DNA from 3 places in the Kerstersia similis genome. Region 1 is predicted to be linked to each of the others. Evidence: predicted binding sites of a transcription regulator. Region 1 holds the regulator's gene; each other region holds the start of a gene.
The links. The regulator sigma-54, encoded in region 1, starts transcription at its own class of promoters, with help from an activator protein. The targets are predictions, from matches to a motif close to TGGCANGNAANCTGCTTT.

Region 2: the regulator sigma-54 is predicted to act here: its motif matches at 4,256-4,273, upstream of ACNA1V_RS09130 (phenol hydroxylase subunit).
Region 3: the regulator sigma-54 is predicted to act here: its motif matches at 2,364-2,381, upstream of ACNA1V_RS15975 (P-II family nitrogen regulator).

What each region holds. Positions count from the first base shown of each region.
Region 1 covers NZ_CBCSIQ010000011.1:53,742-61,087, forward strand. Annotated here, with positions in the region: gene ACNA1V_RS08735 (tripartite tricarboxylate transporter permease) at 1-221, shown strand, start outside; gene leuA (2-isopropylmalate synthase) at 486-2,189, opposite strand; gene ACNA1V_RS08745 (TetR/AcrR family transcriptional regulator) at 3,346-3,921, shown strand; gene ACNA1V_RS08750 (hypothetical protein) at 3,967-4,575, opposite strand; gene rpoN (RNA polymerase factor sigma-54) at 4,607-5,992, shown strand; gene ACNA1V_RS08760 (MFS transporter) at 6,016-7,212, shown strand.
Region 2 covers NZ_CBCSIQ010000012.1:28,310-35,655, reverse strand. Annotated here, with positions in the region: gene ACNA1V_RS09155 (NADH:ubiquinone reductase (Na(+)-transporting) subunit F) at 1-663, opposite strand, end outside; gene ACNA1V_RS09150 (phenol hydroxylase subunit P4) at 695-1,051, opposite strand; gene ACNA1V_RS09145 (aromatic/alkene/methane monooxygenase hydroxylase/oxygenase subunit alpha) at 1,066-2,610, opposite strand; gene ACNA1V_RS09140 (MmoB/DmpM family protein) at 2,649-2,930, opposite strand; gene ACNA1V_RS09135 (ferritin family protein) at 2,946-3,944, opposite strand; gene ACNA1V_RS09130 (phenol hydroxylase subunit) at 3,986-4,219, opposite strand; gene ACNA1V_RS09125 (sigma 54-interacting transcriptional regulator) at 4,524-6,269, shown strand; gene ACNA1V_RS09120 (GntR family transcriptional regulator) at 6,272-7,030, shown strand; gene ACNA1V_RS09115 (Maf family protein) at 7,027-7,346, opposite strand, start outside.
Region 3 covers NZ_CBCSIQ010000033.1:9,898-17,243, reverse strand. Annotated here, with positions in the region: gene ACNA1V_RS15990 (YciI family protein) at 1-107, opposite strand, end outside; gene ACNA1V_RS15985 (YifB family Mg chelatase-like AAA ATPase) at 151-1,656, opposite strand; gene ACNA1V_RS15980 (accessory factor UbiK family protein) at 1,851-2,126, opposite strand; gene ACNA1V_RS15975 (P-II family nitrogen regulator) at 2,420-2,758, shown strand; gene ACNA1V_RS15970 (ammonium transporter) at 2,791-4,023, shown strand; gene ACNA1V_RS15965 (aminotransferase-like domain-containing protein) at 4,177-5,535, opposite strand; gene ACNA1V_RS15960 (DMT family transporter) at 5,690-6,553, shown strand; gene ACNA1V_RS15955 (ketopantoate reductase family protein) at 6,794-7,346, shown strand, end outside.

The DNA of each region.
Region 1 (7,346 bases):
ATGTCTTCAAGAAGCTGGATTTTCCCTTGGCGCCGCTGGTGCTGGCGATGATCCTGGGCGACAAGTCCGAAGATGCCTTCCGCCAATCCATGCTGCTATCGGATGGCTCGCTGGGTGTGTTCTGGTCGAATCCGCTGGCGGGCAGCATCATGACCTTGGCTGTCATCATGCTGTTGCTGCCGGTTATCGGCCCGTTGTGGCGCCGCATCCGGCGTCGCTGAGCGCGTTGTTGCACATCCTGGGCCGGTAGGCAGGCGCCGGCACGCGGATGGTGTTTGCAGCAGGTGTCTTGAAACAGGTGTCTCCGTGCCGGTAACTGGCTTGTGGCCGGTGCCGGTCGGCAGGCCGGGATAGGCCGGTCTGCCGTCGCGCGTCGGGCTGCCGCCCGACATGCGCACAGGGAGCGGATCCGGCGCGTTTGGCGCCAGGGCTCCGGCGGGCGGCGGTAGCCGCCCTTCAGTCTTCCATGGAAATCAAAGCATGGCTCAAATCGCGTTGGCGGTCGCAGCCAGTTCGGGGTTTTCGGCCAGGTGGCGGTTGACCGCACCCAGCACCGCAAGGAACGATGCCGTCACGATGTCACGGTGAATGCCGACGCCGAAACGGGTTTGGGATTCGCCCAGGCGAACTTCCACATAGCAGGCGGCGCGGGTGTCCGTGCCGGTGCCGATGGCGTGCTCGTGGTAGTCCATGATGCGCACCGGCAAGCCCAATGCGGCGACGAATGCCGTAATGGCGCCTTCGCCTTCACCGGTGACGGTACGCGTCTCGCCGTCATGCTCCAGCACGGCTTCCACGCGGAAATGGCGCTTTTCTTCCTGTGTCGGGTCGCCTTCGATACGGTGGCGCACCAGCTTCCAGGGCTTGGTGCGGTCCAAGTATTCCTGGCTGAACACTTCATATACATCTTCGGCCGTCACTTCCTTGCCGGTGGTATCTGTTACGTGCTGGATGGCGCGGCTGAACTCGATCTGCAAGCGGCGCGGCAAGACCAGGCCGTGATCGTTTTCCAGCAGATAGGAAACGCCACCCTTGCCCGACTGGCTGTTGACGCGAATGATCGCATCGTAGCTGCGGCCGACGTCGGCCGGGTCGATCGGCAGGTAGGGGACTTCCCAGAGCGCATCGGGCTGCTGCACCGCGAAGCCCTTCTTGATGGCGTCCTGGTGGGAACCGGAGAAGGCCGTAAAGACGAGGTCGCCGGCATAGGGGTGGCGCGGGTGCACCGGCAACTGATTGCAGTATTCGGCACAGCGGCGGACTTCGTCGATATCGGAAAAGTCCAGGCCCGGATGCACACCCTGGGAATAGAGGTTCAGCGCGAGCGTCACCAAATCGACGTTGCCGGTGCGCTCACCGCTGCCAAACAGGCAGCCTTCGATACGGTCGGCACCGGCCATGACGGCGAATTCCGCGGCAGCCACGGCCGTGCCGCGGTCATTGTGCGGGTGCACGCTCATGATGATGCTGTCGCGGCGTTCCAGATTGCGGTGCATCCATTCGATCTGATCGGCGTACAGGTTGGGCGTGGTCGCCTCGACGGTGGCCGGCAAGTTGAGGATCAGCTTCTTTTCCGGTGTGGCATCCCAGGTGCGGGCCACGGCGTCGGCCACCATCAGCGCCACTTCGGGTTCGGTGGTGCTGAACACTTCAGGCGAGTACTCGTAGCCCCATTGCGTCTGCGGGTACTTGGCCTGGGCTTCCATGACCCACTGCGTACCGCGCACGGCCAGGTCGCGCACTTCCTCGGGCGACATCTTGAAGACGATCTTGCGGAAGGCGGGCGCGCAGGCGTTGTAGAGGTGGATGATGGCTTGCTTGGCGCCAGCGGCGGCTTCGGTGGTGCGTTCGATCAGATCCTGGCGCGACTGGGTCAGCACGATGATGCGGACATCATCGGGAATGCGTTTTTCGTCGATCAGCTTGCGCACGAAGTCGAAATCGGTCTGCGATGCGGACGGGAAGCCGACTTCGATCTCCTTGAAACCGATCTTGATGAGCTGGTCGAAGAAACGCAGCTTGCGTTCTACGCTCATGGGTTCGATCAAGGCCTGGTTGCCGTCGCGCAGGTCGGTGCTCATCCAGATCGGGGCTTTCTCGATGCGACGGCTGGGCCAGGTGCGCTCGGAGAAATCACGCGTGAACGGGACGAAGGGACGGTACTTGGTAGAAGGATTGGCAAGCATGATGCACCTTTGGATCAAGGAGACAGCCGCTGAGGGAGTGTGAATCACGGCCTGGCTCCCGCCCACGGCGGACGCCATGGGTGCCGGTTGTGCCGGCGAAATTGAACGGGGAACGGGTATAGGCGTGGCGACAGGCTGCCGAACTGCCACTGAGCACTAGGCTCGGCAACCGATCGGTAGTAGTAGCGATTGAATGTGCAGCGAGGCAATGGATGCGCCGATGGACAGGCGCAGGCCGGCACGCAGAGCAGAAATGCTTGCGTGGAAGTCGAGAGAGGGGATCGACGTATTGGCCATAGTGCCTATAGTCCAACATGTTTGACGGGAAAAGTCAATGCATATGTCTTGAAAGGTGCGCAGGACCCGGTTTCGGGGAAGAACATGTCGGGTACGGGCAACTTTGGCAGGCTGTGTTGTGTGAGGGGAACGGGTCGGCCGGGAGTGTCAGCGCTGGCCTGGCTTTGTAGTTGTTGTATTCAGGTTCTGGGGTACAAATGGATGGGCGGCTATTTCAGATATAAGAAAATAAATAGCTGTGTATTAAAAAAAACTGTAATTCGATCTGCGCTGTGTCCTTGTGCATGCGGGATGCGGGACAGGTGATTGCACAAGGTGCCGTAGCGTAAATGATCGTTCTATGTTGCGCGATTTGTATGACTAATTGGGTGGCGATTGGGCTGGATAAGCAAATTATTGTGATGACAGTGCGTTGCACCCGCCATTGGTGAATACCTGGGTTTTGGGATTGACATTGCCGGGTATGTCAAAAATGATGATTTTTTGGCTTCAAATAATTTCGGCTTTTTGGGGTAAATCCGTATATTGAGGATGAGGATCGCAAGTGTCAGGAAATCATGCGTAATTCCCTGGTAGTTGTCCTTCTATGTGCGTGAATTTTCTGAAATGCCGCAGTCAATCCCCCGAGACTTCGCCTTTCGTAGGGGTTGGAATTTCTTTTGCAATGCGGCATGATGCGATCTAATGCATTGGTGGAAAACCAGGCGAATTATTATTTTGATAGCATTGCTCTTGTGAACGGTAGTGACAGCGGTGCTGTCAGGCAAGATTTGTTGGATGTATGCCATTCGCATTGAACTTTGTTGTCTGGCCTGAGAGATGACAATCAGTCATTTTCGGAGTTGGCCGTAGGGGATCTGATATGGATATGCGCGCACACATTATTGAAGTCGCGGGCAGCTTGTTTTATGCCGAGGGCATTCGGGCCGTGGGGGTCGATCGCATCATTGCCGAGGCGGGTATTGCCAAAGCGACGCTATACCGGCATTTCGCCACCAAGGAAGCATTGGTGGTTGCGTATCTGAGAGACCGATACGAAAGGATTACGCAGTATCTGCGTGAACAGGTGCTGGAAAGCGGAGAGCAGGATCCGGCGGAAAAGGCGGTGCTGCCTTACCGTATTCTGCAGGAAATGGGCGCACGTACGGAATATCGCGGTTGCGCCTTTTTGCTGGCCGTGGCGGAAAACGAGGGCTGCGCACCGGTTTTGGAGGTGGCGCGCGAGTATCGCCGTTGGCTGCATCAAATGTTTACGGAATTGGTTGCCTGCCTGACGGATGATGCCGAGGCATTGGCGAACGAATTGACGCTTTGTTATGAAGGTGCGATGGCCGCAATGGCGATTCATCGCGAGCCCGCTGCGGCGGATGTGGCGCATCGCTGTGCCTTTGCGCTGATTCGCGCCCGCCAGCCTGTTCCGGTTGCCAGCGCAGCCTGAACAGGCATTCTCCGGGCGATCGTCCCGGAGAATGCCTGGCCGAATTCATTCCGCCTGCAGGCGGGGTTCCTGACGTTGTGGTTTGAATAGCGAAGCCGTATTGGCTGGGGTGGCGGAGGCCGTGCTGGCTGCAGGTTTCAGGGCTGCAGTGAGGGCGGCATTCTGTTCCCGGGCGATATGGAATTTTTCCACGCGGCCGCTGGCCAGTTCCGTAACGGTGCGTTTCAGGTCGCCCAATGCCAGTGGCATATCCCTATCTTGCCAGACCCAATCCAATACGGAGCGACCATCGTTTGACAGGTCGTGGCAGAGGGGTGCCAATTCACCGGGCGGCACGATTTGTTCCCAATGGCGGTTGATTCTTTCCCGCGCCCAGGCGCGCAGCAGGGACAAGACGCCCAGGCTCAACAGCGCAGCCAGCGTCCACCAGACATAAGGGCCGCTGCGCATGGCCATGCCTTGGGCCTCCGTGCTGAATTTGGCCAGAAATTCATAGCGTTGCGCCAGGGCATATGACAGCCCTTGCCAGCAAAGCCATAGCCAGACCAGGGCGGCAAACAGGATTATTCCTCCATCGCGCAGCAGCGCGGGCTGCGCTTTGGTACGCAGATAATTATTCAACACTTGCAGATCATATTGGCTGGGTGCAGTCATGGCGGGTCTTATGGTGCAAAATATGGTTCCCATGATACGACCCGCGCTGGAAATTCGCCAAAGTCAGCAGTTGGTGCTGACGCCACAGTTGCAACAGGCCTTGCGCCTCTTGCAACTATCGTCGCTGGATTTGCAGCAGGAAATCGCACAGGCACTGAATGAAAACCCAGTGCTGGAGCTGGAAGCGCCCGAACAGGCGCCTGCCAGTGAGGTTGGCGAGGATATTTTTTCCGGCGCGACGGGCACCCGGCATGATGGCGATGACGATTTTTTCCCGGAAGCGGCGGCTGCGCCTTCGCTGCGCGAGTATTTGCTGGGCCAGATCAGCTGTACCCGGGCGAGCCGGCGCGATATCGCACTGATGACCGTCCTGATCGACGAACTGGATGACAACGGATATCTGGCCGCCAGTTTCGAGGAAATCCTGGCCTATCTGCCGGCGTCATTGGACATCGAGCAGGGCGAGCTGGAGGCCGCGCTGGCCTTGCTGCAGAATATGGAGCCCGCAGGGATTGCCGCAAGGAATATGACGGAATGCCTGTTGTTGCAGTTGCGCCGGCCAGATCCGACGGTCTGGCCGGAAGCACGTGACCCGGGCATCGTGGCCTTGGCGCGGCAGCTGTGCAGCAGCCATCTGGAATCCTTGGCGGCTGGACGCCTGGCCCACCTGTGTGAAGCGCTGGCATGTTCACCTGCGGACATACGCCTGGCCCATGCATTGATCCGGCGCCTGGATCCTCATCCGGGGCGTGCCTGGACCGTTCCGGTCGCGGATTATGCGGTGCCGGATGTCATCGCCTACCGTAGCGGTAAAAGCTGGCGTGTGCGCCTCAACGGGGATCTGGTGCCCCGGTTGAGCGTGAATGATGCGTATGTGCAAGCCTTGGGGCAGGAACCGCGCGGCAGCTATGAGGGTTTGCAGGCCCATGTACAGCAGGCCCGCTGGTTGATTCGCCAGGTGGCGCAGCGTTTTGAAACCTTGTTGCGGGTCGCGACCGAAATCGTGGCGCGTCAGCAGGCATTTTTTGAGTCGGGTATGGTGGCCTTGCGACCCATGGTGCTGCGCGAGATTGCAGAAGCCTTGGGCCTGCACGAGTCCACGGTCTCGCGGGCGACGGCGGGCAAATATATGGCGACCCCGCACGGCACGCTGGAACTGAAACGCTTTTTCAGCACCGGGGTGCCGGCCGCGGATGGCGAGTCGGCCTCGGCGGCCTCTATCCAGGCGATGATGCGGGAAATGCTGGAGCAGGAAGACCCGCGCAAGCCCTTGTCCGATAGCCAGTTGATGAACAAGCTGGCCGAACGGGGCGTGGAGCTGGCACGCCGTACGGTGGCGAAATACCGCGAGGGCATGCGAGTGCCGACGGCCTCGCAGCGCAAGGCCATGGCCTTGTTGCGTATGGATGATGGTTAATGCCCTGGGGCGATTGCTGACACATGGACGATTCTTCTTTTAGTTTGCGCAAGATTGCACTGGCGGCCTATGGGCCGTCCGTGCTTTTTGGCGTCGGTATCGGGGCCATCACGCCGGTCATTGCGTTGAGCGTGCGCGGTTTGGGAGCCTCCTATGCCGTGGCCGGACTGGTGGCGGCGCTGATCGGGCTGGGTTCGCTGGTGAGCAACATTCCGGCTGCGTTGCTGGTCAACCGCTATGGCGAGCGGCGTGCCATGGTGGGAGCGTCGCTGCTGAGCGCCGTTGCCATGCTGATTGCGATGGTGGCGCATACGGTATGGATGTTGGCGCTCGCAACCTTGCTGGTGGGGGCGGCAGCGTCGGTGTTTCAGCTGGCTCGGCAAAGCTATCTGGTGCAGGCAGTTCCGCTGGCGATGCGCGCCCGCGCGATGTCGGTGCTGGGTGGCACGGCCCGCATAGGGGCATTCGTGGGGCCGTTCGCTGGGGCGTGCCTGATCGCCCTGATGGATCTGCCCGGTGCCTATCTGCTGGCGCTGATCGCCATGCTGGGCGCCGGGGCGCTGGCCTACAAAGTGCCGGAGCTTGAAGTCGCCGCACCGCAGGCAAGCACCGGGGACGGCAAGATATCGCTCGCGTCGATTGCGCGTTCCCATGCCGGTGTGTTCCTGACCTTGGGTTTTGGTGTTCTGCTGATCAGTGTGCTGCGTGCCACGCGCCAGGTGGTCTTGCCTTTGTGGGCAGAACAGCTGGGCTTGGATTCAGTGGCGATTTCGGTGATCTACGGGCTGGTGGCGGCGCTCGACATGGCGGTGTTCTACCACGCGGGCAAGGTCATGGATAGGCATGGCCGTGTCTGGGTGGCGGTACCTTCCGTCATTCTGATGGGCGCCAGCCTGATGTTGATGCCGTTTGCATCCGGTGTGATTTCATTCATGGCGGCAGCTTTGATGCTGGGGTTCGGCAACGGCATCAGTTCCGGCATCATCATGACCCTGGCCGCGGATGCAGCGCCTGCGCAGGGACGCCATCATTTTCTGGGGCTATGGCGGCTGGTGTCGGATGTCGGATCGAGCGCCGGGCCGCTGCTGTTATCAGCCCTGACGGGCGCCATTTCGCTGGCGGTTGGAACGTTTGTGGTCGGCACCCTGGGCTGGGCGGCAGCGGCCGTCTTCTGGCGTTGCCTGCCGCATGGCCCAGGGCCATACCGTCGTAAAACGTAAGGCCTGGATAGCGGGTGATCAGGCCGGGGCAGGCCGATGCGCCGCGCCTGCGTGGGACTGGCCCGTGCGGCGGACGGATGGCGGCTCGGGAAAACCCCGGTACATGCCGGGGCAAATCCACTTGCATAACACAG
Region 2 (7,346 bases), on a different contig from region 1:
GGACAGGCCGGATCCGCCTGCCATGAACAGCATCGGCATGGCGGCCGAGCGGCGCACGAAGAAGCGTCCGTAGGGGCCGCTGACATCGAGCTGCTGGCCTTCCTCCAGGCTTTCGTGCAGCCAGGTGGTGCCGGCGCCACCGGGAATACGGCGCACGTTGAGTTCGATTTCCGTGGCCTGGCCGTTGGCATCGGGCGGGTTGGCGATCGAAAAGGCACGTGTGCCCTCGATGCCGGGAATGTGAACCTGGACATACTGGCCAGCCTGAAACTCGATGGGCGTATCGAGTTTCAGGTGAATGGCCTTGATGGTTGGCGTGAGGATTTCGATACGGGTGACGGTACCGGCGAAGTCGCGCACCGGGATGATGCGCGCGTCGGGGTCCTCGTCGATATCCGCTTCGATCACCGCGTCGGATTCCAGGGTCGCGCAGCAGGCCAGGGTTTTGCCTTCGTCGCGTTCAAAATCCATCAGTGCGAACGGGTTGGCGTTGCCATGATCTATGTCCCCTTCGGCGACTTCGACCTTGCAGGTTCCGCACAGACCGTGTCCGCACGCATGCGGGATGTAGATGCCCTGGCGCAAAGCGGCATCCAGCAAGGTCTGGCCTTCCTCCACGTCGATGGTGGCGCCCAGGGGTTCTATCGTCAGCTGATAGCTCATGTTTGCTTCTCCTGTACTGTCTGCGCGTCGCTTAGCTGTGGCTGCCGGCGATCCCCGTCAGCCCAGGTGTGCGAAAGCGGATGACATCCTTGTGGCCGATGCCGTTTTCCGCCAGGCTGCGCTCGGCCTGGGGCTGCCAGGGCTGGCCGTCCTTTATCCATTCCACCTGACTCCAGTCGATCTGGGCAAAGTCTGGGTGCTGGCTGTAGATGGTCGGCAGGATGCCGTCGCGCAAGGCGGTGAACGGCGTATCCGGCGGAACGGGCAGGCAGACCGGCGAGCAGAAGGACATATGGCCATCCCAGCCGATATAAAGCAACGGCGCGGGGAAGCGATCCACTGAGTCGCGCGGGGGAAAATCATAGGGAGCAAGAGTGCGCAATGCCATGGTGGGTCTCCTCGTCAAACGCTGCGGCCAGTCCAGCTGGCGAAGTTTTTCTGGTCGGGCGAGCCGTCGAATTCCATGTTGTCCACGCCCTGCTGAATGCCGTACCAGTCGAGCACGGCGGCCAGCGGATCGAAGCCTTCGGCGGTTGGATCGACATCGGGCTTGAAGCAGTTGCCCTGATAGATCTGGTGCACCGGCAGCCAGGACTGGATGAACTTCTGCGGCTCGTGGTCGAACACCTGCTTGCAGCCATCGCTGCAGAAGTGGAACTTCTGGCCCAGGTAGCTGCTTTCGCGGTAGCAGATTGCCGTCGGGTCGCCCGGTTCGGTGAAGGCCATGGGAATCTGGCAGGTATTGCACAGCATGGGCAGCGCGTTGTTGTAGAAGCGCTTGCCTTCCTGTTGCAGCTTGCGGTAATGCAGCAGGCGCGGACGGTAGAGCTTGTCGAAGGTATCGGGGTACTTCTGCGACAGCCAGTCCAGTTCCTCGTCCTCGGGCACCCAGGTGTGCATGGCTGCAGCGCCGCAGTAGTTGTAGAAGATGTTCCAGGCCTGGTGGCTCAGGTGATCCTTCTCCTCCATGGCTTGCTTCCAGCCCAGCGGCTCGCGGATGCCATAGCGGGCCAGGTCGCGGAACAGCGCCCCGCCATTGGCCTCGCCGTACATTTCCCAGGCTTCCTTCCAGCTCATCACGCGCTTGGGCAGCATGTAGTCCTGCATCATGGCGACCAGCGTCAGCACGCGGTAGCCGCGCCAGAACCATTTGTCGATCCAGCCCTGCACGATGGGCACGTTGGCCGGGTCCTGCTCCAGCATGAACTTGATGCACTCGATGCCCAGCGTCATGTGGCGCGATTCATCCGATTGCGCCGAGAAGCCGAAGGTCACGGTGGACAGGTCGCCGTTGTGTGCCGCGCCGGACATGAAGGGCACGAACAGCAGGTTGGTCAGCACATACTCGAACGAGAAGCTGATGGCGGTCAGGAACTCGAAGGGGCCGGAGGTCAGCGCATCTTCGAAGAAAGACTTGGGCACGGACAGGTACCAGACGCGGTCGAACCACTGGTTCGAGTTGTGCATGCCGTTGAAGTACTTGTTGTAGTGCGACAGCGCGTGCGTTTCGGTCTGGAAGTGGCGCAGCTCGTCGATGGCCTGCATTTGCGTGGCCACGCGGGCGCCTTCGCCGGTGAAGTGGCGGCCCAGGTGCGCGAAGCCGCGGTAGGCGTAGTACTCCAGCGGCGTGACACCCTGGATGAACAGCTTGAGCGCATTGATGTAGCGGGCGTCGGAAACGCTCAGCTGGCCATTGTTCTGGGCAAAGGCCTCGATCACGGCGTAGAGCTTCTTTTCCTTTTCGCCCTGGTATTTCCAGTAGGCGTCCATGGTCAGGCGGAAGGGGTCTTCCCACTTGTCCCAATCGTGGATCTTGATGCCCTCGAACTTGTCGTAGGGAAACACCTTGTCCATGGGCTGATAGCTGGTTTCCCAGCCCAGGCCGCGGGTCATGGTGGCGTAGCGCTCTTTCAGGCCGAGTTTCTTGCGGGTAACTCTGGTATCCATTTTTTGTCTCCGTTTCTGTCTGTTTTTGGCAGGGAGGCTCAGGCGCCCCAGCTCAGGGTCAATTGATCGTCGTCCTCGTCGATGTTGCCCGACAGGGTGACAAGGTTGACGTGCAGTTGCTGCAGGTCGTACGGCTGGCCCGTATGCTCTTCGATCGTGGCGCGCTGGATGCTCAGGCGCCCCGGGGCGTCGATTTTCACCAGGCCCGGGGAATAAACCGCGCTGGCGTTCGGATTGTCCTGCAGGATGGCATCAACCACCGGGCGGGATTCCTCATTGGCCTGGAAGGCGATGAAAACATTGGAAGTCGTGCTGGTCATGGCGTCGGTCTCGGGTCAGTTCAGGGAAAGGCCGATCTTGGCCATGCGGGCATTGAGTTCTTCGCTGGCGGCGTGCAGCGCGGCTGCGCCGTCATCCTGCATGGCCAGCTTGGCGACGGGAACCAGGACTTCCTGGGCACGCGCGCCGTGACGAGCCAGCCATTCCTGCAGCTGCGCCTTGTTCTCGGCGGATTCGGCGGCCATGACTTTCAGAACGGCGTCGGTCCAGCGTGCCGATTCCTTGTGCCATTCCGGCATGAAAACCGTCAGCATCGCCAGGGGCGTACCGCCTTGCTGCGCCACATGGCCGTCGATGTACTGGCCATAGATCAGCGGATAGAGCAGGCCGTCGAGCACCACGTTCTGCAGAACGAACAGTTCGACCGGATCCATGACAATGAAGGAATCCTCGATGAAGCGGCGCAGCGGTTGCCAGGCCGGCGCTTCCAGCCAGTCGGCCTTGCCGGCATCCAGCAGCGAGGTGTCCGTGCCCATCAGCAGGCCCAGGCGCGTTAGATACTGTGCGGCACCCAGGTGATCCATTGCGTGCATCAGAACCGGCGCGGAAAACGCCGTGCCATAGCTGCGGCTACAGATGCTGCAATTGTTCATATTGCCGCCCCAGGCCACATGGCGCAGCGGCATCAGCGTGGCGGCGATATTGGCGCGCAGCGCATCGGGCATCATGTCCAGCAGGTCGCGCGATTCGACGAACTGGTAGTTGGAGTCCATGGCTTCCTGCTGGCGTGCGCGGGCCATGGTCCAGGTTGCGTAATAGAACTGGCGCGGGTCGCGCAGCGAGTTCCAGTCGGCCATGCGGATGGCCGTACGACGCTGGTCGAACAGCTCGTACTGGGGTTCCCAGGTGGCGCGGTAGTGAAAGTTTTCCGTGGGCTGGGTGCTCAGGATGGCTTCCAGATAGCGCGAAGCAGGCTTGTCGCCGGTATAAGCTTGGACGCGATCGAAGGTTTGACGCAGGGGCTGGATTTCCCGTGCCTGTAAATCAATGTTCATGCCTAGTCTCCTGTTGTTGTCGGTATGGCTGCATGCTTGCTTCAGTCTTCGTGCCCGGCTTCGTGCGGCGGAAGCATTTCTACGTTGTTGGCCTTGCAGAAGGCTTCGAAATCCGGGGGCATCAGAATCAGTTCCACGACCAATTCCTTCCAGCCCACGGAAAACTCAAATTCGATAAAGCCGTTATCACGCTGGCCAGTGACCCTGACATAGCGCTTGCTCAGGTCAACGGCGGGCAACGGGATGGAGGTGTCGTCTGTCGTCAGGGCACTCATGGGAATTTTTCCTTTTTGGCTGTCTGTTCCTGCTTTCTTGCAATAAGCGTGCCAGCTCCAGGAAATATCGATAAAACCAGGGTAAGCCCTTAAAAAATGAATCCGGGAACCCGGTTTCTACGGGGTGAAAAGAGAATCGTATTCATTTGATCGGCGGCGATTTACCCCGCATTGCAGCGCATCATGATGAGATGATGAATTCATCATCGAGGAATGCATGAATTCCGTATCAGGGAAAACAGCAGGATGCACGCGCACCCCAAAAAACGATAATCAGGCGCATAAATATCGATAAAAAAGAGACATGCCAGATACCAATACCCCTGTTTTCCCGTCTGACCGGGATCTGCGCCGGCTGCTGCGCTTTTCCCGTATGGATGGCCGGATCTGGCTGGCCGGCCAGCGCATGCTCTTGATGCATGCGAATACGCTGCGCGCCATGCGCAAGGAGATCATTCAGAGTTTTGGTTTGGAGCAGGCACGTACTCTGCTGACACGTGCTGGCTACTCCGCAGGCGAGCAGGATGGGCTGCTGGCCCGCCAGGTGCGGCCGGATCAGGGCGTGTTCGAAACCTTTGCCATCGGGCCGCAACTGCATATGCTGGAAGGCGCGGTGCAGGTCGAACCCCTGGTATTCGATTACCAGCCGCATGCCGATCCGGCCAAACGGCATTTCCATGCCATTTTCAATTGGTCCTATAGCTGGGAAGCGGAAGCGCAGATGCAGGAATACGGGCCGCAGGAGGATCCGGCCTGTTGGATGCAACTCGGCTATGCCTCCGGGTATTCCACGGCCTTTTTCCAGCAGCCGGTGTTGTTCAAGGAAGTACGGTGTACGGCCTGTGGGCACGCGCACTGCCAGATCGAAGGCCGCTTCCTGCACGAGTGGCCGGAGGCGCAGCGCGATGCCCTGAAGCAGGAGCCGGTGTCGGTCGAACAAACCGTGACCGCCTTGCGCCAGGAAGTCGAAGCCTTGCGCGGTCAACTCGACCAGAGCCGCCAGCGCACGCAATTGGTGGGGCAGTCGCCGGCCTTTGAACGCGCCTTCATGCTGTTGCAACGGGCGGCGCCGACACAGGTGACGGTGCTGTTGACCGGCCCGACCGGTGTCGGCAAGGAGCAGTTCGCCCGGGCGCTGCATGCGATGAGCGACCGCGCCGAGCAGCCTTTTGTTGCCATCAATTGCGCAGCCTTGCCGGCAGACCTGATCGAAAGCGAATTGTTCGGTGTGGAAAAGGGCGCCTATACCGGTGCGGTGCAGACCCGCCTGGGCCGGTTCGAGCGTGCGGATGGCGGTACCTTGTTCCTGGATGAACTGGGGGAGCTGCCCCTGGCCGCCCAGGCCAAGTTGCTGCGGGTGTTGCAGCAGGGGGAAATCGAGAAGCTGGGCGGTACGGAGGTGCGCAAGGTCAACGTGCGCGTGGTCGCTGCCACGAACGTCGATCTGGAACGAGCAGTGGAAGCCGGAACCTTCCGGCGTGATCTGCTGTACCGGTTGAATATCTACCCGATCCAGATTCCATCCTTGTGTGAGCGCCTGGATGACATTCCGCTGCTGGCCCGGCATATGCTGGAACAATACTGTACGCAGCATGGCAAGCGCGTGGCCGGTTTCAGCGGACCGGCCATGGCGGCGCTGTGCAACCACGATTGGCCGGGCAATGTCCGCGAGCTGGCCAACCTGATAGAGCGCGGGGTGATCCTGACGCCACCGGAACAACCCATTGACGCGGCAACCCTGTTTCCTTCGCTGGAAATGCCCCTGACGGATCACCTGGCGGCTTCAGGCCAGCTGGCCTCTGCTGATGATGAAACCAGTGAAGGCGATGCGGCAACCTTGTCGCAGCCGGGGAGCCTGCAGAGCGCCAGCGGCGTGTATTACCTGTTGCAGAAACAAGGCCTGGGCCTGGAAGATCTGGAAGGCCTGTTGCTACAGGAGGCTTTGGCCCAGGCGGGCGGAAACATGGCGGCGGCGGCACGGGCGCTGAAAATGACACGGCCCCAGCTGAGCTACCGTTTATCCCGCATCCGTTGCAAAGGAGAGGAATAGGCATGTCTAAGCGATCGTTTCTGGCACAGCTGACCGCGACGCTGGAGTGCGGCGAAGGTGACGATGAACTGCGGACGCTGACCGAGCAGACCTATGCCAGATTGCGGGCCGACATTATCGAAGGGCATTTGCAGCCGGGCAGCAAATTGCGCATCGACCATCTGCGGGGGCAGTATGGCGTCAGTGCGGGTACCTTGCGCGAATCGCTGACCCGTCTGGTCAGTGATGCCTTGGTGACGGCGGAAGGACAGCGTGGTTTTCGTGTCTCGCCCATTGCGCTGGAAGACCTGGAAGATCTGACCCAGCTACGTGTGCATATCGAGACGCATGCCTTGCGCCTGGCGATCCGGCACGGGGATGGCGCCTGGCGTCAGGGGCTGGAGGCGAGTTTTGCCGCCATGTCAGAGTTTGAACAGCCCTTGACCCTGGCACGCCGGCGCCAGTGGGAAATTCTCAATGCACGTTTTCATGAGGCCTTGCTGGCCGGTCACGAATCCCCCTGGACACGGCGTGTGCTGCGTCTGCTGACGCGTCATGGCGAGCGTTATCGCTGTTTTGCCATGCAGTTGTCCGGCATGACGCGTGATGTCCACCTGGAGCACAAAAGCATCTTTGAACTGGCCATGGCTGGCGAAGATGCGCGTGCCGCGCTGGCGCTGGAAGCACATATCTGCGCGACGCCGTACTCGCTGATGCGGGCCTTGCGGGAGGGCAGTATCGTTTTGCCCGGCATCGTGGCGGAACGTGGCGTACCGGTCTAGCCCAGCACGGGCCGTCCTGCGGCGCGCAGGAGTTCTGCGGTTTCGTGCAGGGGCAGCCCCATGACGCCGCTGTAGCTGCCATCCAGGCGTTCGATGAAGATGGATGCCAGTCCTTGAATGCCATAAGCACCTGCCTTGCCCTGGGCTTCCCCGCTGGCGCAATAGGCCTGGATTTCCGTTGCGCTCAAGGGTTTCATCCAGACCAGGGAGACAGACTCCCGTTCCAGCGTCCTGGCGTTGAGCGGATCGTACAGCGCGACCCAGGTGCGGACTTCATGGCGCTGCCCGGAGAGGCTGCGCAGGATGCGGGCGGCAT
Region 3 (7,346 bases), on a different contig from region 1:
CGCACCAGCTCACTATTGGCCTTGAGCCACTCCAGATGCGGCTCCATTTGCGCCTGACGCACATGCGCCATGGCCGGATTGTCATAGAAACGAACGATAAACAGCACGCTAGGCCCCTTTTTCTGCTTCAGGTCTGTCAAAAACGCCATGCTACCCCAGCGGACGCCGATACTGCACGGCCTGCGCCATATGAACCGCCTGTACTGCTTCGGCTTTATCCAGATCCGCAATCGTCCGCGCTACGCCCATGACACGATGCGCCGCCCTGGCCGACCAGCCCAGACGCCGCATCGCATCTTCAAGCAAGGACTGCGCCGCCGGTGCCAGGCGGCAGGCCTCACGCAGCCGCGCCGGCGCCAGTCGTGCATTGCTGCATTCCTGCCGCGCCATCTGGCGTGACCGGGCCGCCGCCACACGTTCCCGCACCGGCCCGCTGGCCTCGCCGGGCGGCAATGCCAGCCAATTCGCCTCCGTGGCAGGCAACTCCAGCTGCAGGTCAATACGATCCAGCAAGGGACCGGACAAACGGGCGCGGTAGCGCTCCCTCCCCTCCGGGCTGCAGCGGCAGACGCGCGTGGAATGCCCCAGCCAGCCGCATGGGCAAGGATTCATTGCCGCTACCAGTTGAAAACGTGCCGGATACACCACCCGCCCGGCCGCCCGCGCGATGGCGACCTCCCCGGTTTCCAGCGGCTCCCGCAGCGCTTCCAGCGCCGTTCGGTTGAACTCCGGCAGTTCATCGAGAAACAGCACACCATGATGGGCCAGGGTAATCTCGCCCGGCCGTGGCCGGCTCCCGCCCCCGACCAAGGCTGCCGTGGACACTGAATGATGCGGCGCACGAAAGGGGGCCTGCCCGCAAAGCACAGGCCGATGATGCAACAACCCAGCCAGCGCGGCGGCTTCCAGCGCCTGACGCGGCGCCAAGGGCGGCAGCAAACCCGGCAAGCGCTGGGCCAGCATGCTTTTACCTGCTCCCGGCGGCCCTATCATCAGCAGGCCATGCTCGCCCGCAGCGGCAATTTCCAGGGCCCGCCTGGCCGCCTCCTGCCCTCTGACGTCGGCCAGGCACGGCAGGGATGCCGCCTGCGCCAATGGCGCCGGCTGCACCGGCGGCAGCATTTCCTTGGCTTCCAGATGGTGCACCAGCCCCTGCAGGCTGGATGCGCCGACCACCGCCAGACCGGGCACATTCGCCGCTACCCGCGCGCTTTGCAAAGGCATGTAGAGCCTGGCGCCGGCATCGGCCGCGGCCAGGGCCAGCCCCAGCGCACCAGCAACCGGCACCAGCATGCCGCTGAGAGACAACTCGCCGGCGAAGATATCCTGCGCCAACGCCTGCTGCCCTTGCGCACCGTCCGGCAGCTGCAACTGCCCGGATGCCAGTAATACTCCCAACGCGATGGGCAGATCGAAACGGCTGGATTCCTTGGGGAGATCCGCCGGGGAAAGATTGGCAGTCAGCCGTCCGGCGGGAAACTCATAACCGCTGCTTTGCAGCGCAGCACGCACGCGCTCACGGCTTTCCCGTACCTCAGTGTCCGGCAAACCTACAATCTGAAAGGCGGGCAAGCCCGGCGCCAGATGCACCTCTACGCGCACCGCTGGCGCCGCCAGCCCGACCAGCGCACAACTTCCCAGTACCGCCAGGGACATGGCCCCTCCCACGCATCAGCATGGCGGCAGTATGGACGGAGACCAGCACCAGGAACAGACCAAGCGTGCTGAAACCGTCACACCGGCAACGTGGCAGCAGCGGTAGAAGCGACAGCAGTGGCGATGTGGCACAGCAGGCTCGTGCCAACTCCCGTCAAGCCGGCCTGGCCGGTGCCCTCCCCCTCAGGCCGGCGTCAGTCCTGCGAACCTGGAGCCGCTGTCGGCTGCTCCAGCGCCGCCACACGGCCTTCCAGGGCTTCCAGCCGCGCTTCGAGCTCACGCACGCGGGACCGCGTAGCGGCCAGCAAGTCGGCCTGAATATCGAATTCTTCCCGGGTGATCAGATCCACCCGGCTGAATGCCTGGCTCAGAAAGGCCTTGGCATTGCGCTCGATATCCGCGGCAGGCGTCCGGGCGATCAGATCAGAGAATTTTTGCTGCAGGTCTGCAAGGAAATCAGTGCGGTTCATGCTTATTCCAGGAAAAAAATCCAATGGTGGAAGTGTAAGCCACTTGCCGGGCTTGCACTGCTCCCCGTGCTCGGTCACTGCGCACCATTACGGTGCGACCTGTCCGAAATGACCCATGCATGCACTATCACCGTGCATCGCTGCGCCGCCTGCCTGCCTTCTACCCGCCCACCATGGTGCCCGCTCCTGCTCTGCAACATGCTTCGAAAGATGCCCTCGCCTGGGCAGACGCCAAGCTGGCACGCATCTTGCTTTGGACTCTGCAGGACAGCCCAAACCCGCAAGGAGCCACTATGAAACTCATCATTGCCATCATCAAGCCGTTCAAGCTGGACGAGGTGCGCGTCGCACTTTCGACTGCCGGCGTGCAAGGCATGACCGTCAGCGAAGTCAATGGCTTCGGCCGCCAGAAAGGTCACACGGAACTGTATCGAGGCGCCGAATACGCGGTGGATTTTCTGCCCAAGCTGCGCATCGAGGCCGTCGTACCGGATGCGCTGCTCGACACCACACTGGAAGCCATCGAAAACGCCGCCTACACCGGCAAGATCGGCGACGGCAAGCTCTTTGTCGTGCCTGTTGAACGCGCCGTCCGCATCCGTACCGGCGAATCCGGCGAATCCGCACTCTAACCCCATCTCCCCACGCATAAAGGAAACTGAACATGGAAAACGCAGACATCGCCTGGTTGAGCGTCTCGACCCTGCTCGTTCTCATGATGGTAGTTCCCGGCCTGGCGCTGTTCTATGGCGGCATGGTGCGATCCAAGAACGTGCTCTCCGTACTGATGCAAACCACTTCAGTCTTCTGCCTTGCCGTCGTCCTGTGGTTCGTCTATGGCTACTCCCTGGCTTTCACGGATGGCAACGCATTCTTTGGCGGTTTCTCGAAGCTGTTCCTGTCAGGCCTGTTCAGCGCCCCCGACGGCTTCGCTGAATCGGGCAGCGTCCCCGAGCTGCTGTTCGCCGCATTCCAAGCCACTTTCGCCGGCATCACCTGCGCGCTGATCATCGGCGGCTTTGCCGAACGTGCCCGCTTCTCGGCCGTACTGGTTTTCACTGTCGTATGGTTCACGCTGGCCTACGTGCCGATCGCGCACATGGTCTGGTACGGCGGCGATGTCCCCGGCCTGCTGTTCGCCGCTGGCGCGCTGGACTTCGCGGGCGGCACCGTGGTGCACATCAACTCCGGTATCGCCGCACTGACCGCAGCCGCGCTGGTCGGCAAGCGCCTGGGCTATGGCAAGGAAGCGCTGCAACCGCACAACCTGCCCATGACCTACATTGGTGCCGCCGTGCTGTGGGTAGGCTGGTTCGGCTTCAACGCGGGCTCTGCGCTGGCCGCCAACAACACCGCCGTGCTGGCCTTCATGAACACCCTGATCGCCACCGCCATCGCCGTGCTGGCCTGGTCGCTCACTGAAAAGCTGCTCAAGGGCCGCTCCTCGCTGCTGGGTGCCGCCTCGGGCGCCATTGCCGGCCTGGTCGGCATCACCCCGGCAGCCGGCCTGGTCGGCCCGGTAGGCGCGCTGATCATCGGTCTTATCGCAGGTGTCGCTTGCGCCTGGTCGGTTACCTATGTGAAGCATTGGCTGCGCATCGACGACGCCCTGGACGTCTTCTGCATCCACGGCATCGGCGGCATCATCGGCGCCATCCTGACCGGCATCTTCAATGCCCAATCGCTGGGCGGCCCTGGCATCACCAGCGCTGAAATCCCGGCACAAATCTGGACGCAGGTGGAAGGCGTACTGCTCACCATAGTCTGGTCTGGTGTCGTAGCCATCGTCGCCTACTACGTGGCCAAGGTTCTGTGCGGCAGCTTCCGCGTCTCCGAAGAAGACGAACGCGCCGGCCTGGATATCTCCACCCACGGCGAATCCGCCTACCGCAAGTAATTTCACTCAGCCGTTCATCCCTTCACCCCGCCCGGCCCTGCCGGCGGGGTATTTTTTTGTTTCAGCGAAAACCCTGGCACCGCCATTCATTGAAAGGCACGCGGCATACCTCTTTGGGGTGCAGCGCCACCCCCGGCACGCAGGTTCTCCCCATCACGCCCCCTGTTCTGACAGGGCGCGTTTGAGAACGCTGAACACTCGATCATCGGTAGATTGCGCCACATTGAAACGCAGGAAGTCACGTGCGCTCAGCGACTGGCTGAAAGCGTTGCCCGGCGCCAGCACCACGCCATCTTTCAGGCATGACCGGGCAATCACCGCAGCATCCATCCCTTCCGGTAGCCGGCACCAGAGGAATAGGCCAGCCTGGGGAACCGTCCATGGTTCGATGCCGATGGCCTTGAGGTGGGCAATCGTCCTGACCATTTGCTCTGCCAGCCGCCGCCGCAGTGTTTCCATGTGCTTGCGATAACCGCTGTCGGTCAAGGCGATCAGCATCATTTCGGCAGCCAGCCGCCCGCCGCCAAAACTGGTGGCAATCTTCAGATCAACGAGGTTTTCGATCCAGTGGGTTCGCGTTGCGATATAGCCGCAGCGCAGCGAGGCCGAGATGGTCTTGGAAAAGCTGCCAATATGGATGACGCGCGAGAGGCCATCAAAGGCCGCCAGCCTTGGGGCGGGATGGGTCTCGAAGTCGGCAAAAATGTCGTCCTCGACGATGACGAGATCCGACTGGTCGGCAAGCTTCAGGAGCCGATGCGCGATAACGGGCGAGAGCGTCGCTCCCGTCGGATTGTGGATACCGGAATTGGTGATGTAAAGCCGGGGCGAGTGTTCCCGCAAGGCGGCCGCAAATTGCTCCACATCCGGCCCACGCGAGGTATAGGGCACACCCACCACCTGCACGCGATGCGCTTTGAGCAAAGCATGGAAATTGAAGTAGCAGGGGTCATCCACCAGCACGACATCGCCCGGCTCCAACAGAAAGCGGCAAATCAGGTCGATCGCTTGCGTGCCCGAGTCAGTCAGCATGATCTGCTCCGGGCCGGCCTCAATGCCCGTGTTGGCCAATCGCCGGGACAGAAGCTGGCGCAACGTTGGATGGCCTAGCGGCGTTGCGTATTCGGCCAGCTCAAAGGTGTCGGCCCGCGCCAAGGTACGCAGGGCACGACGCATCCCGGCTTCATACAACCAGGCGGCAGGCAACCAGCCGCAACCCGGCTTGAGCGTGCTGGCGTCCGTCTCCAGCGACTGGCGCGAAACCCAGAGCGGATCAATTTCCCGATCCAGCCTGAGGCCGATCTGCGTCAATGTGAGCGGCGCCACCGGCCCCTCCACATAAAACCCCGATCCCGGACGGGAAGCAATGATGCCCCCGGCCGCCAGCCGTTCGTAGGCCTCGACGACAGTCGAGACCGAAACCTGCATCGCGCGCGCCTGCGCCCGCACGGAAGGCAGGCGCGCCCCAGGCAGGTAGGTGCGCGCAGCGATCCTCGATTGGATTTCCGCCATGACCGCATTGATGCGTGTGCCCTGTCGGTTCACATCTTCACCCTCAACCGTATTGGTTTCATAGACATAACAGTTCTTTTGCATTGTATTGGACTGTGTCTGGCTCGACCTGGCCTTTCATTGCTTTACTGGGTGCAGTCAACTGGAGTCTTCTGTGGAAAAAACAACAAGTGGCTGGGTCAACGGACTGATCGGTGTGGCAATTTTTGCAGGATCGTTGCCCGCGACCCGTGTCGCGGTGGCTGACTTCCATCCAACGTTTCTCACTGCCGCGCGGGCAACGGTCGCCGCCCTGCTGGGCCTGTCGCTCCTGCTCCTGTTCCGGCAGCCTCGGCCTCAACGCGCGGATGTTCACCCTCTCGCGGTCACCGCTCTGGGCGTGGTGGTCGGTTTTCCGCTGCTGACCGCGCTGGCGCTGCAATACATCACCTCCGCCCATTCGATAGTCTTCATCGGGCTGCTGCCCCTGTGCACCGCCATCTTTGCCGTGCTTCGCACCGGGGAACGCCCCCAGCCCGCTTTCTGGCTGTTCTCGATCGCCGGTGCGGGCTGCGTCGTCGGCTATGCGGCCATGGGCGGCATCACCGCATCCCTGCAAGGCGATTTGCTGATGCTGGGAGCCGTCATTATCTGCGGCCTGGGCTATGCGGAAGGTGGACGCCTGTCTCGCACGCTGGGCGGCTGGCAGGTCATTAGCTGGGCACTGGTGCTCTCATTGCCTCTGATGCTGCCGATCACGCTGCTGACCATGCCCGCATCGTTTGCACACGCCAGCGTGCCCGCGTGGATAGGCTTCGCCTATGTTTCTCTGTTCAGCATGCTGATCGGTTTCGTATTCTGGTATCGCGGACTGGCACAAGGCGGCATTGCAGCGGTCGGGCAACTCCAGTTGTTCCAGCCTTTCATGGGGCTCGGGCTGGCCGCGCTGCTGCTCCACGAACAGGTGAGCTGGACGATGCTGGCCGTGACGGCCGCAGCGGTAGCCTGTGTCGTCGGCGCGAAGAAGTACGCCCACTAAGCTGCCCTGCACGATATCCCCCCGGCAGGCGCCGCGGCCCAGCCATGCACGAGGAACTGGCAGGCACGGTCTTCGGCCTGCACCACGGCGCCAGCGGGCGCGATATCATCGCGCTTTCGCCGGCCGTTTTGCGCAGGCCGGGTTTATTGCGCAACGTCTGGCGCCTCCAGCATGGGCACGGCGTTTTCGTCAGTTCTTCCTCCTTCGCCAGGCCTTCCGTGCTGGAAGCCCCCTTTTCCGATGACTCACTTCGCCACGCCATTCCTGATTCGACGTATCTATTTCATTGGCCTGGGCGCCATAGGACTGAAGTACGCCGCCCGTTTGCACGACCAGGATGCCAGCCAGGTCAAGGTCATTGCCTCAGCGGCACGTATCGGTGCCTTGCGCGCCCAGCCGCCCACCGTAAACGGCAAACGCTACGACTTTGAATTTGTGGAAACCGGGCAGCCGGCGCCCCCGGCAGACCTGATTTTCGTCGCCGTCAAAGCCGGCCAGCTGCCTCAGGCCATCGCGGACCTGCGCAGCTTTGTCGGCCCGGATACCTGTGTGGTCTCGCTCATGAACGGTATCAGCAGCGAAGAACAGATCGGCGCGGCGATCGGCCCGGAACATGTGCTGTATGCCAATGTCTATATGGACGCCGTGCGCAACGGCAATGCCGTCACCTATCACGACATCGGCCGCATCGTATTCGGCGAGAAAGACAACACGGTTCGCTCCGCACGGGTCAATGCCATCGAAGCACTGTTCCAGCGTGCCGGTATCCCCTGCGTGATTCCGGCCGACATGA